3 regions of the Pseudoalteromonas sp. RB2-MNA-CIBAN-0110 genome follow, and region 3 is predicted to be linked to each of the others. Evidence: predicted binding sites of a transcription regulator. Region 3 holds the regulator's gene; each other region holds the start of a gene.
The links. Region 3 encodes sigma-54, which starts transcription at its own class of promoters, with help from an activator protein. Its sites were predicted from a motif close to GTTGGCACGNNNNTNGNNT; they were not measured.

Region 1 (4,264 bases), on a different contig from region 3:
ATAGCGTCCGATTTAACGCTGGAATTTAATAGTGCATTCGCACTCTTTCAAATTTAAGAAAGCTTAGCTTAATCTATGGATTAACTTTATTTAAATTATATTTATTATTAGAGGTAAATAAAGAATAATAAATTACACGATATTAAGTTCATGTAGCTTTAAATAATTTGAGTAGGTATTTTTTGGAAAGTTTGCAAAAGTGGTGGCCCCTCCCAGACTCGAACTGGGGACCTAACGATTATGAGTCGTGTGCTCTAACCAACTGAGCTAAGGGGCCAACTTTTATATAACTGCTAGGCAGTTAATTTTTGAAGCGTTCAGTCACAGAGCGACTAAAGCGGGTTGCAGTATAAAAACTTTTTAGGTGCTTGTCACTACCAAACACCTTTATTTTAACAATCAGTAAGCTAACTGCTTAAATAGTAATCTTTTAGGTGGGTATAAGCATAAAATACAAGATATTCCCGATGATATTCTCTGCATTAAATTATAAAAACCTTCCTCCCACATGTAGTCTTTTGTATTTAACGCTCTACTTTTTAAGTAAAGCTAACATATATGTGTAGGCATACAAGGCTGTAAAAAATATGCTTGGGGCCACTGTAAGTGCCAAATTAGGTGTCTGATTAATTACATTCACCATAATCACTAAGCTCGATTGAACAGTAATCGGAATAATAGGCGCAAAAAGTACACCTGCTATTTTTTTGTTACCTAAATACGAGGCGCTAGAGTTAATTGCATTATTGAAGCTTTGTCGTATTGCTACGTTTTGTGGTGTTTTAGAATGAAACATACAAATAATTGGAGTTACAAACGCAAGCGTTACATAACTAAACTTATACTTGTTGACGACCTTTTCTAAAATAAAAGTAAAAAACAGCGTTACAAATCCACTATACAAACCTTGTACTAATGCAGCTTGAAGCGTGACCGATTTAGCAATATCTGCCGAACTGTTTGCCCAGTAGGCCCAGCTAAAATAGAAAACGAATGACACAACGCCTGACAGTATAAGTCGAATATTCAATTAGCTACCTCAATATGCGTAAAAGCTTGGTTTAATGATAACACTAGAAGTGATGGTAATATTGTCACTAAATAATAGAGTAATTAATCGCGTATTGTAGATATATAAACAAACTAATGTTAAAGATTTCCTAACTAGCATCAATACAGAATCAGAACACTGCAGTTAGTTAGAAAGTTTAATTGAAGTAAACAATGGTTTGGCTGAGGGTATTTTGGGAGTGAGTTACAAGAAATAAATCACTTAGTTTGAGTAAATTAAAAATTAGATTTTGATAAAAAATATTTACTTTAAAAGCTAATATTGTGAGCCGAACAGTACTGGGGCACTTGTATCATTAGCCCTCAGTAGTCGGCTTACACAATATATAATCTGTCATTATTTTTTCGCAATAATGTAGATTGCATGTATTAACCCTGGGAAATAACCTAGCAGTGTTAATAAAATATTTAACCAAAAATGCATACCTAAGCCAACTTGCAAAAACACACCTAATGGCGGTAATAAAACCGAAAGTATTATACGAATAATATCCATGACTAAACTCCATTTAAATTAAGCATTAAAAAGACGTAAAGCCCAGTGTTAGTGGGCCTTAACCATACTGTATTATTCAGCAACAATAGCTAGTTTATCAACTACGTCACGAACATCTTCAGCATTTTTAGCAATTTTAACTGCTAGTTGTTTTTCAGCTTCAGACTCTACTGAACCGTTCAGAGTTACAATACCATTGTCGGTATCAACATCAATGTCTGTACCACCAACTTCTGAGTCAAACAGGAAGCGAGTTGTGATTACAGTGGTGATTTTAGCGTCCGTTAGGTCGTTATCATCATCGTCCATCATGTCATTGCTTTTATCTTTGGTATCCATGCTTTTAACAACAGTAAGGCTGTTATCAACATCAGATACACCATCTAAGCTAAGTACAAGTTCTTCTGCTAGCTCTTTATCAAGCTCGCTATTAACTTTACCTGTAAGTACTACTTTGCCATTTTTTACATCAGTGTTAATGTCAAAGTTGTTTAGATTAGTGTTCATAAGTAGAACTGTTTCTGCCTTACCGTCAATCCAAGCATCTTTACTTTCGTTTTCCCAGCTGTTTGCTTGGGCACCCATAGCCGTAGTACCAAGAACTAGAGCTGCGATAATAGACTTGTTAAATGTTTTCATAATCTTTCTCCTTTTGATTAAAGACACTTTAACTAATGCGAGCTTTGGGCCAACTTTATTTATACTTAAATTTCAACAGGTTGAGTTAATTTTTGAGTGAGTCATTATCTATAGTTGTGTAACTATTTACAGGCTACTCGGTAAAACTTTCTCAAATAGTGAAAATAGCTAGATAATTGCATTTTTGGTTAATCTATCGTTAATATAACAAAATAAAAAACATCATTATAAATTAACCTACTGATAATTAAGGTGATTATATTTGGTGCGTGCTTTGCATATAAACATCAAGAGCAATATCAATAGTAAATATAATAAGGAATGCCCCATGTCTGTAAAAGTTGAAGACCGCCCGATAGAGCAAGTACGCGAACAAGTAATTGATCAATTAATTTATAATTACAGTCATGGGGTTATTTCTGTTGATGCATTTGAGAGACGACTCGATAGCGCGATGGATGCACCTAATAACGAAGCACTGCTAGCCTTAGTAGAAGACTTAACACTTAATACCGATCAGCAATATAAAGCAGAAAAACAATCGCAATTTAAACCACATTATAGCGCACAGCAGAACAGTGATGATGACTTTACATTACGCAGTATTTTAGGCTCTAACGAACGAAGCGGTCAGTGGGTTGTCCCAAAAAATATATATTTAAGTAACTTTATGGGATCGGTGGTACTTGATTTTACTGATGCCATTTTTGCGCATCAAAATGTAACTATTCACGTTAACTGTATTTTTGGTAGCGATGAGATTTACGTACCAGAGCATGTAAATGTAGTGTCTAAAATGTTTTGTATTTTAAGTAGTCTTGAAAATAAATCTGTGTCGCTTAACAAACGCCAAGGTCCTACTATTCATATTGAAGGAAAGGCAGTTATGGGATCGGTTGAAGTAAAAATAAAGCGCACAATTAAAGAAAAATTTATGAGCTTTGCAAATGAGCTAAAAACCCAGTTTGGCACGGGTAGTAATAGCCGCTAACTATAATTGAGTAGCAGCACTTTAGCGTGCTGCTTAGTATTTTATTATAAATCGTTATTTCGCTCGCTTGGTATATCACTTAAATACTCTACAAACTCAACTTCAAACCCTGCAGGATCAATAAAGTAGACATTCTTTCTGAAAGGATTCTCGCTACCTTGCTTGCTTACTGTAAAACCCACTTTATTTAAGCGCATTACTACTGCGCTTAAATTATTAGTTACATAAGCAAAGTGTGCAAAACCAATTTGATGGCCCGATAAGTTTCTGTTTTCACCCTCACCATGGCTGCTTATCGCAATGTAATGCGTGTCATCTCCAAAGTGTACCCAGCGTCTTGGTTTTCCATGCCAATCGCCTCTGCCCTCACTTCTAATCGACCAATGTGGAAATACAGCGCGATAAAATTTAAGCATACTATCTATATCACTCGCGACTAAGTTTACGTGCTCTAAATACATAATGTTGTCCTATCAATTAAGTTAGGGGCACGATAAAACCTCAAGCTAACTTTAGGTAAAGCGTTATTTAAAATTAATTCAATTTAATTAACACACAAAGGAACATAGTGACTTATTAATTGCTCATTATTATTTTTTAAAAATATAGACACTTTTCAATCTTGTATAAAAAACAAACATAAGTATTTGGGGTTTATTGTTTACTTTATGTCAAAAGTCGCTAAAATACGCCGGCTGAAATATATAAACGTTCTTTTACAACCCAAAGGTAATACCATGCATCCAATGTTAAACATTGCGGTTCGCGCTGCGCGCAACGCAGGCAAAATTTTACTTCGCGCAAGTGAAGATTTATCAAAAGTTGAAGTGCAACAAAAAGGCGCTAACGACTTAGTAACTAACATTGATAAAGAAGCCGAAGCCGTAATTCGTGACACTATTTTACAGTCTTACCCTACTCACTCTATTGTTGGTGAAGAATTAGGTGAGCATAAAGGCAAGGATGATGATTACCAATGGATTGTAGATCCTATCGATGGAACAACTAACTTCATCAAAGGTATCCCTCATTACGCGGTTTCTATCGCACTTAAAGTTAAAGGTCGT
Region 2 (4,264 bases), on a different contig from region 3:
GCCAAAGCGATAAAATTTTTGAACCATTTTTTACTACAAAAAGTCAGGGCACAGGTTTAGGGCTTGCTGTAGTGAGTTCGGTTGCTAGTGCGCACCAAGGTCGTGTTGATGTGACCAATAATACGCAGGGTGGTGCCTGCTTTAGTTTGTTACTGCCTATTAAAGCAACATCTAAACTAGAGGGGTCATTATGAGTAACACTATTTTAGTTGTCGAAGATGACGCAGGGCTTCGTGAAGCCTTAATAGATACCCTTGAAATTTCGGGTATTGAATGTGTTGCAGCCAACAGTGCTGAGCAAGCAATGTTACTGCTTAAAAAAGATCAATTTTCGCTTGTTGTAAGCGACGTGCAAATGGGCGCAATGAGTGGACTGGATTTACTACGCAGTATTAAATTAAACCACCCTGATTTACCTGTATTGATGATGACGGCGTACGCCACAATTGACGATGCGGTAGAAGCCATGCGCCTAGGTGCAATTGACTACATGGCTAAACCATTTGCACCTGAAGTGCTGTTAAATATGGTGAGTCGTTATTTGCCTGAAAAAGCAAAAGAAACCGACGGACCTATTGTTGCTGACCCAACTAGTATTCAATTATTGGAGCTTGCGAGTAAAGTAGCACGCTCTGATGCAAGTGTGATGGTACTTGGCCCAAGTGGTTCAGGTAAGGAAGTACTTGCTCGTTATATTCATGATAAGTCGAGCCGATGTAATGAGCCATTTGTGGCGATTAACTGCGCGGCAATTCCTGAAAATATGCTCGAAGCCACGTTATTTGGTTACGAAAAAGGAGCTTTTACGGGCGCGATTCAAGCATGTCCGGGTAAGTTTGAGCAAGCACAAGGCGGTACTATTTTACTTGATGAAATTACTGAGATGGACTTAGGGCTACAAGCTAAACTTTTACGCGTGCTGCAAGAGCGTGAAGTAGAGCGTTTAGGGGGTCGTAAAACAATCCAGCTCGATGTACGTATTTTGGCAACCAGTAATCGTGATTTAAAAGAAGCCGTGTCTGAAAATCAGTTTAGAGAAGATTTATATTACAGGCTTAATGTTTTTCCACTAATGTGGCGACCATTGTGCCAACGCCCAGGCGATATTATTGTATTGGCTAAGCATTTAATTGAGCGCCATATAAGTAAAAGCAAAGAGCCTATGGCGTATTTAGATAAAGCTGCCGAGCAAAAGTTACTGGCTCATGCATGGCCTGGTAATGTGCGCGAGCTTGATAACGTTATACAACGTGCGCTTATACTGCGCACGGGTAACACAATAAACGAGCATGCTATTTTTATCGAAAACTTAGTATCTAATAACTTTGTTATGGAGCCATCATTGGCACCAGCGCAAACAGTATCGCCAACAGAATTAGCTCACGCAGATAAAGGCGTTGATAAAAGCACGCTAAGCTCTGCATATTATGATGAAAAATCGCATGCCGAGGATGAGCCTAAGCAAGGTTTACTAGCGGCAGATACCGGTAGCTATAAAGATGAGCTTAAAGACAAAGAGCATCGCATTATTTTAGAAACCCTTGCACGTTGCCAAGGCAAGCGTAAAGACGTTGCCGAAACGTTAGGCATAAGCCCACGAACTTTACGTTATAAACTAGCACAAATGCGCGATTTAGGTATTTCACTTCCTGCATAACCTCCTATAAACCCTAAGTTTGCGCTGCGAACTTAGGGTTGTCAAAACTCTGACTAACACAAATCAAAGTTAACCTATTGTATTTTAATGATTAATTATTTGGCATGCTTTGTGCTTTATTACTTGTAAGAGTTCACTGCGTGTCAGAGATAAATTATGAAAATTCAAAACAGTGCTGTATTTCAAGAAATGCAATCAATGGCTTTAGAAGCCGGCCGTAATAATCAAATAAATAAATTGCCGACTCAAGTTCAACCTACTTCTACTTCCCAGTTTGGCGACATGCTAAGTGATGCACTAAATTCAGTGCATGGATTACAACAAGATGCCGCGCAAAAAGTAACAGCAGTTGAGATGGGTGATCGAAGTGTATCGCTTGCTGAAGCGATGATTGCTTCTCAAAAATCGTCAGTTGCTTTTGAGGCTACAGTACAGGTTCGTAATAAACTTGTTGAAGCTTATAAAGAAATCATGAACATGCCTGTTTAATTAGGTAGTGGAGAATTATTGTGGCGCAATCTAACCAATCTACAGACCTAGCACTTGCTGGTGGCGGTATTGACCAAAGTGGTGGTGATGATCAACAAGAACAAAAGTCAGGCTACTTAAGTGCTTTAAATGGTGTTGATGTATTGCGCCAAGTAACATTGGTTATAGCATTGGCTATTTGTTTAGCTATCGCGATTTTTATTATTATTTGGGCTCGTCAGCCAGATATGCGCCCGTTAGGCAAAATGCAAACTGAAGAGCTGATTCAAACGCTCGACTTTTTAGATGCGCAACAAATTGAATATCAACTAGATGGCAACGTTGTATCGGTTGATGAAAGCGAATACCAAAACATTAAATTGTTAATGACCCGCGAAGGGTTAGATCAAGGCCCTGCATCTGGCTCTGATATAATTATGCAAGATATGGGCTTTGGTGTAAGCCAACGCTTAGAGCGCGAACGCCTAAAACATGGTCGAGAACAGCAGTTAGCACGCACCATTGAAGAACTTAACAACATTACTCGCGCCAAAGTATTGTTAGCTATTCCTAAAGAAAACGTATTTGCGCGTAGAGAGAAAAAACCATCAGCAACTGTTGTATTAACGCTTAAGCGTGGTCGCTCACTCGACCGTGAAGAAGTAGACTCTGTTGTTGATATGATTGCTTCAGCAGTACAGGGTTTAGAGCCTATGCGAGTTACTGTTACCGATCAAAATGGTCGATTACTAAATTCAGGTTCGCAAAGCTCATTAGCAGCACGCTCTCGTAAAGAATACGATTTAGAACGTAAGCGCGAACAAGAGTACCTTGAAAAAATAGACAGTATTTTAATACCGGTTGTTGGGCTTGCAAACTATACAGCTCAAGTTGATTTGAGTATGGACTTTAGCTCGATTGAGGAAACTCAAAAGCGTTATAACCCAGACCTACCAGCGGTTAGAAGCGAAACCACATTTGAAGAAAATAACATTGGCGGCCTAGCTGTTGGTATTCCAGGTGCACTTACAAATCAGCCACCGTTAAACTCGAACATTCCTGAGGTTGCGGGGCAAGGTGGTGCAGGCACAGCTACATCACCAACACGCAGCCACAAAGAAGCCACGCGTAATTATGAACTCGACACTACAATTTCTCATAAGCGCCAGCAAAGTGGTGTAATACGTAGAATAAGCGTATCAGTTGCTGTTGACTACATTGCTAAAGTGGGAGAAAACGGCGAAACAACCATGACTCCACGTTCGGTAGAGGCATTGTCAAATATTCGTCGCTTACTACAAGGTGGTGTAGGTTTTGATATGCAACGTGGTGATGCACTTGAAGTAGTGACAGTGCCGTTTGTACGTGAAGAAACAAATTTAGCAATAGAAGTGCCACTGTGGGAACAAGACTGGTTTATGAAAATAGCCCGCCTTGTATTAGGCGCCTTAGTTATCATTGTATTGATAATGGCAGTAGTAAAACCAATGCTTAAGCGCTTAATTTACCCAGACGATACACTAGAAGAATACGACGAAGATGCATTAAGTTCAGGCGTAGATATTGGCGACAACACGCTTGATATGCTAAATAAAGACTTTGATTCTGCTTCGGTTGGTTTCTCAAGTGATGGTACACTGCAGTTACCGGATTTACATGGCGACGAAGATTTACTTAAAGCAATTCGTGCCCTTGTAGCTAACGAACCAGAACTATCATCACAAGTAGTCAAAGCGTGGTTAACAGAAGATGACTGATCAAGAACAAAAACAACTCCCGCCAGCCTTTGATGTTGATAAGCTAGATGGGGTAGATAAAGCCGCTATATTACTTTTGAGTTTATCAGAAGAAGATGCCGCGCAAATCCTTAAACACTTAGAACCTAAACAGGTGCAAAAAGTGGGTATGGCGATGGCTGGGTTACAGGACTTATCACAAGCTAAGATTAGCGCTGTACACAACTTGTTTATAGAACAAATTCAAAGCTTTAGTACCATTGGTTTTCAGTCAGAAGACTTTATTAAAAAAGCGCTTACAGCAGCACTTGGTGAAGACAAAGCCGCTAGCCTTATTGACCAAATTGTTATGGGCTCAGGCGCTAAAGGTTTGGATTCATTAAAATGGATGGACTCTAAGCAG
Region 3 (4,264 bases):
TATTTCGCTCTAAGTGCGGTAACCATGTTTGTACAAATGTTTGAATTTGCCATGTGAATTTTTGCACTATGCTGTGATTGGCCAAATAATCTTTAACAGGTTGATCTAACCCATTTAAAGGTTTTAATTCAGGTTCCCAATGTGGATTGGGTAAAAAGCGTGCATCAAATACGTAATCTGCTTCTTTTGGTATACCGTATTTAAAACCAAACGATTCAAACGTGACAATCAGTTGCTTATCTTTTTTACCTAAAATCTTTTCACGAATAGATTCAGCAAGTTGATGAACGCTTAAATCAGTTGTATCTATCATAAAGTCGGCGCGGGTGATTAATACATCAAGTAATTCTTTTTCTTTTTTGATGGCTAAATCAAGAGGCAACGAGTCAATTGATAGTGGGTGTAATCTACGAGTTTCAGAAAAACGTTTGATCAATGTTTGATCGTCGCTATCTAAATAAAATAAAGTAGGTTTTGCAAAGCCAGGCAAGTATTCAAGAATATCGTTAAATTCATCTTGTTGCTTAGGGATGTTACGCACATCAATGCTAACAGCAATTTTATCATAGCTATCAGACACACTGCGAACTAATGAAGGAAGCAAGTTAACTGGAATATTATCTACGCAATAATAACCTAAATCTTCTACAACGCGTAAAGCAACCGACTTTCCAGAACCAGAGCGGCCGCTTATGATAATTAACTCCATTTAACACCCTTTATAAAACTATGATTGATTGACAATAACTTGGTAAAGCTCAGTATCTGATTTTGCACTGCGTAACTGTTTACAAAAATCTTTGTTGTTTAGTTTATCAGCAATGGTTGCTAGAGTCTTTAAGTGCTGCTGGTTATCGCCATCTGGTACGATGAGTGCGACGAAAATATCAACAGGGCGATTATCGATTGCATCAAAATTTATTGGAGTTTCGCTAACGAGTACTAAAGCCAAAGGCTCTTCTGCACCGCTCATTCTTCCATGAGGAATGGCAATGCCACGCCCTATACCTGTACTACCGAGTTTCTCTCTGCTCATTAAAGCATTAAGAATATCTTGTTGCGGTAAATACGGAAGTTTGTCGTGAGCAAGTTCGCTAATGAACTCTAAAATTCTTTTTTTGCTATTAAAAAGGACCGCAGCTTTGCTGCAGTCCTGGCATATAAGTGAGCTTAATTTCATCATATTAGTGTCGAGCAAGCTTCTCTTTGTGTTTAATTACTTGTCGATCGAGCTTGTCGATCAACGAGTCAATGGCGGCATACATATCTTGATGTTCTGTAGAGGCAAATAGCTCAGCACCGCTTACGTGTATGGTGGCTTCTGCTTTTTGATTTAATTTTTCTACATCGAGAATGACATGAACATTATTAATATGATCAGAGTGTCTTTCTAGCTTCGCAAATTTGGTATTAATATAGTCTCTTAGTGAATCGGTTAATTCTACGTGACGACCAGTTAAGTTTAGTTGCATAAGCATTACCCTCTTTTTTTGCGTCTTAAATCAAACTTTTACGTTGATTTGACGGTGGAATAGCCAGAGATTCGCGGTATTTTGCGATTGTACGTCTCGCTACTTTAATTCCTTGCTCAGCCAATATATCCGCTATTTTGCTATCACTCAATGGTTTTGCTGAATTTTCTGCTGCGATTAATTTTCGGATAAGCGCACGGATTGCTGTAGATGAACATTCACCACCGTTTTCGGTGCTTACATGGCTTGAGAAAAAATATTTAAGCTCAAATATACCACGGGGTGTGTGCATATACTTTTGGGTTGTTACGCGCGAAATTGTTGATTCGTGCATTTCTACCATTTCAGCAACATCATTTAAAACCATTGGTTTCATGGCTTCAGGACCGTGTTCAAAAAAGCCTTGTTGTTGCTTAACAATACAATTTGTTACTTTTAATAGCGTGTCGTTTCTACTTTCTAAGCTTTTAATAAACCATTTAGCTTCTTGTAAATGCGAGCGAATAAACTGGCTGTCACCACTGGATTTTACAGTGCGAGACATTGCCGCGTATTGGCTATTAACACGAATTTTAGGCATGCTGTCTGGGTTTAACTCAACAACCCAGCGGCCTTTGATTTTTTTAACTGACACATCAGGAATAACATACTCAGATTCTTCTCTTACAATAGTATCTGCAGGTTTAGGGCTAAGAGTATGTATTAATGTCATTACTTCTTTAAGCTCTTCTTCTTTGAGCTTAGTTTTCTTCATTAATGTACGATAGTCACGAGCAGCTAATAAATCAATATGCTCGGTTAAAATCATTTTTGTTTCATTAATGTAAGGTGTTTCTTTATCAAACTGGTTTAGCTGAATACACAAACACTCTTGTAAACTACGTGCAGCAATACCAACAGGATCAAACAGTTGGATGCGTTTTAATACAGCTTCAATTTCATCAAGTTCGACTTCGTTATCATCTTCGTTTTCTTGATTAAAGCTTTCTAAAATCTCTTCGCAGCTTAGTGTTAAAATACCTGAATCATCGACGGCTTCTACAATAGCAATAGCAATAGCTTCGTCTGTAGGGCTAAATGGCGTTAGTTGTAACTGCCACATTAAATACTCATGGAGCGTTTCAGTAGAGGCGCCTTGGTATATTGATTCGTCTTCAGGCATCGGACCCGATGATGCTGCTGGGGCGGCACTCATGTACTCATCCCAACTAACATCCATAGCCATGTCGTCACTTAGCGTGTCTTTTGCAAGTGCTTCACCACTATCTTGTTCGTATTCGCTTGGAGCATCATCGGCAGATGCGCTAACAGTTATGTCATCTGTATCTGCTTTTTGCTCGTTTTTACCTGCAGCGTCTTCTGAATAGTCTGCTTCTTCAACCTCTAATAGCGGGTTGCTGTCGAGAGCTTCTTGTATTTCTTGCTGGAGATCCAATGTACTGAGTTGCAACAAACGAATAGCTTGTTGCAGCTGTGGAGTCATTGTAAGTTGCTGGCCCATGCGCAGCTGTAGTGATTGCCTCATGTATCTCTAACAATCCTTTTATGTTGTTATAATTAATACTAGCAGATGCTTAAAGACATGGCGTAAATGTTACAGCCTAAATTGCTCGCCTAAGTAAACATCGCGTACTGTTTTATCATTTAATACGTGTTCTGGAGTACCTGATGCAATCAGCTCCCCATGAGAAACAATGTAGGCTTTTTCACAAACATCAAGGGTTTCTCTTACGTTATGATCGGTAATTAATACACCAATCCCACGATTTTTAAGATGTTCTATTATTTTCTTTATGTCTAACACCGAAATCGGGTCAACACCTGCAAATGGTTCATCCAGTAATATAAATTTAGGATCTGCTGCCAGCGCACGTGCTATTTCAACACGACGACGTTCGCCACCTGACAATGCCATGCCTTGGCTATCACGAATGTGTTGTATGCTAAATTCATCTAATAATTTATCGAGAGTGTCTTCTCTAGCTTGTTTATTTAACTCTTTGCGCGTTTCTAAAATGGCCATTAAGTTTTGATAAACAGTCAGCTTTCTGAATATTGAAGACTCTTGCGGTAAGTAGCCAATGCCTAATCTAGCACGACTATGCATAGGTAAAAGAGTAATATCGTTATCGTCTATCGATATTTTACCTTTGTCGCTAGGTACAAGTCCTACTATCATATAAAACGTGGTGGTTTTACCTGCGCCGTTAGGGCCAAGTAAGCCAACAATACTGCCAGCTTTGACTTCAAGGCCGACGTTTTTTACAACTTCACGGCCTTTATAGCTCTTTGCTAATAGCTCTGCTTTTAATGTGCTCATGGTTGACCTTTGTCGCTTTTTTTACTTTTTTTAGTCTCGATTGGCACTAAAATTGTGTGAACGCGGTCAGTTGAGTTTTCATCTTTTTCGGCACTGATTAGCTGCTGCTCTATATCGTAGGTAATGCTTTTAGCATTTATTTTTTGTCCCGCTTGCGATACTTGTGCATTACCAACAAGCGTTAAAAAACGCTTAGATACATCATAACGTACTTCGTCAGCACTGGCGCTCATAGTCGTGCCATCTGATTGCTTTTCTTCAAAGTGCGCAGGGCTACCTGTAGCAATTAATAATTGTTTATTATCACCAAGTTCATCGCGTTTATGTACTTCTAAGCGGTCGGCTGTGATACGGCGATTACCGTGAATAATTTCAACGTTTTTCTCAAAAATCCCGACATTAGCTTTTAATTGACCTTCTTGCTTATCGGCGCTTATTGAAATTTGATTTGCAGTCGGTTGCGTGTTTTGCT

Region 1: AAEY68_RS02235 (BON domain-containing protein) is a predicted target of sigma-54. The motif match lies at 2,242-2,260, and genes of this name have one in related genera.
Region 2: fliE (flagellar hook-basal body complex protein FliE) is a predicted target of sigma-54. The motif match lies at 1,756-1,774, and genes of this name have one in related genera.

The regions. Positions count from the first base shown of each region.
Region 1 covers NZ_JBEOOQ010000002.1:199,178-203,441, forward strand. The annotation lists tRNA gene AAEY68_RS02220 (tRNA-Ile) at 201-277, opposite strand; gene AAEY68_RS02225 (hypothetical protein) at 533-1,030, opposite strand; gene AAEY68_RS02230 (YqaE/Pmp3 family membrane protein) at 1,409-1,567, opposite strand; gene AAEY68_RS02235 (BON domain-containing protein) at 1,640-2,206, opposite strand; gene AAEY68_RS02240 (LiaF domain-containing protein) at 2,535-3,197, shown strand; gene AAEY68_RS02245 (VOC family protein) at 3,242-3,658, opposite strand; gene suhB (inositol-1-monophosphatase) at 3,935-4,264, shown strand, end outside.
Region 2 covers NZ_JBEOOQ010000010.1:53,458-57,721, forward strand. The annotation lists gene AAEY68_RS07320 (sensor histidine kinase) at 1-194, shown strand, start outside; gene AAEY68_RS07325 (sigma-54-dependent transcriptional regulator) at 191-1,657, shown strand; gene fliE (flagellar hook-basal body complex protein FliE) at 1,814-2,146, shown strand; gene fliF (flagellar basal-body MS-ring/collar protein FliF) at 2,167-3,882, shown strand; gene fliG (flagellar motor switch protein FliG) at 3,875-4,264, shown strand, end outside.
Region 3 covers NZ_JBEOOQ010000014.1:70,743-75,006, reverse strand. The annotation lists gene rapZ (RNase adapter RapZ) at 1-709, opposite strand, end outside; gene ptsN (PTS IIA-like nitrogen regulatory protein PtsN) at 728-1,180, opposite strand; gene hpf (ribosome hibernation promoting factor) at 1,185-1,472, opposite strand; gene AAEY68_RS09155 (RNA polymerase factor sigma-54) at 1,498-2,997, opposite strand; gene lptB (LPS export ABC transporter ATP-binding protein) at 3,067-3,792, opposite strand; gene lptA (lipopolysaccharide transport periplasmic protein LptA) at 3,789-4,264, opposite strand, start outside.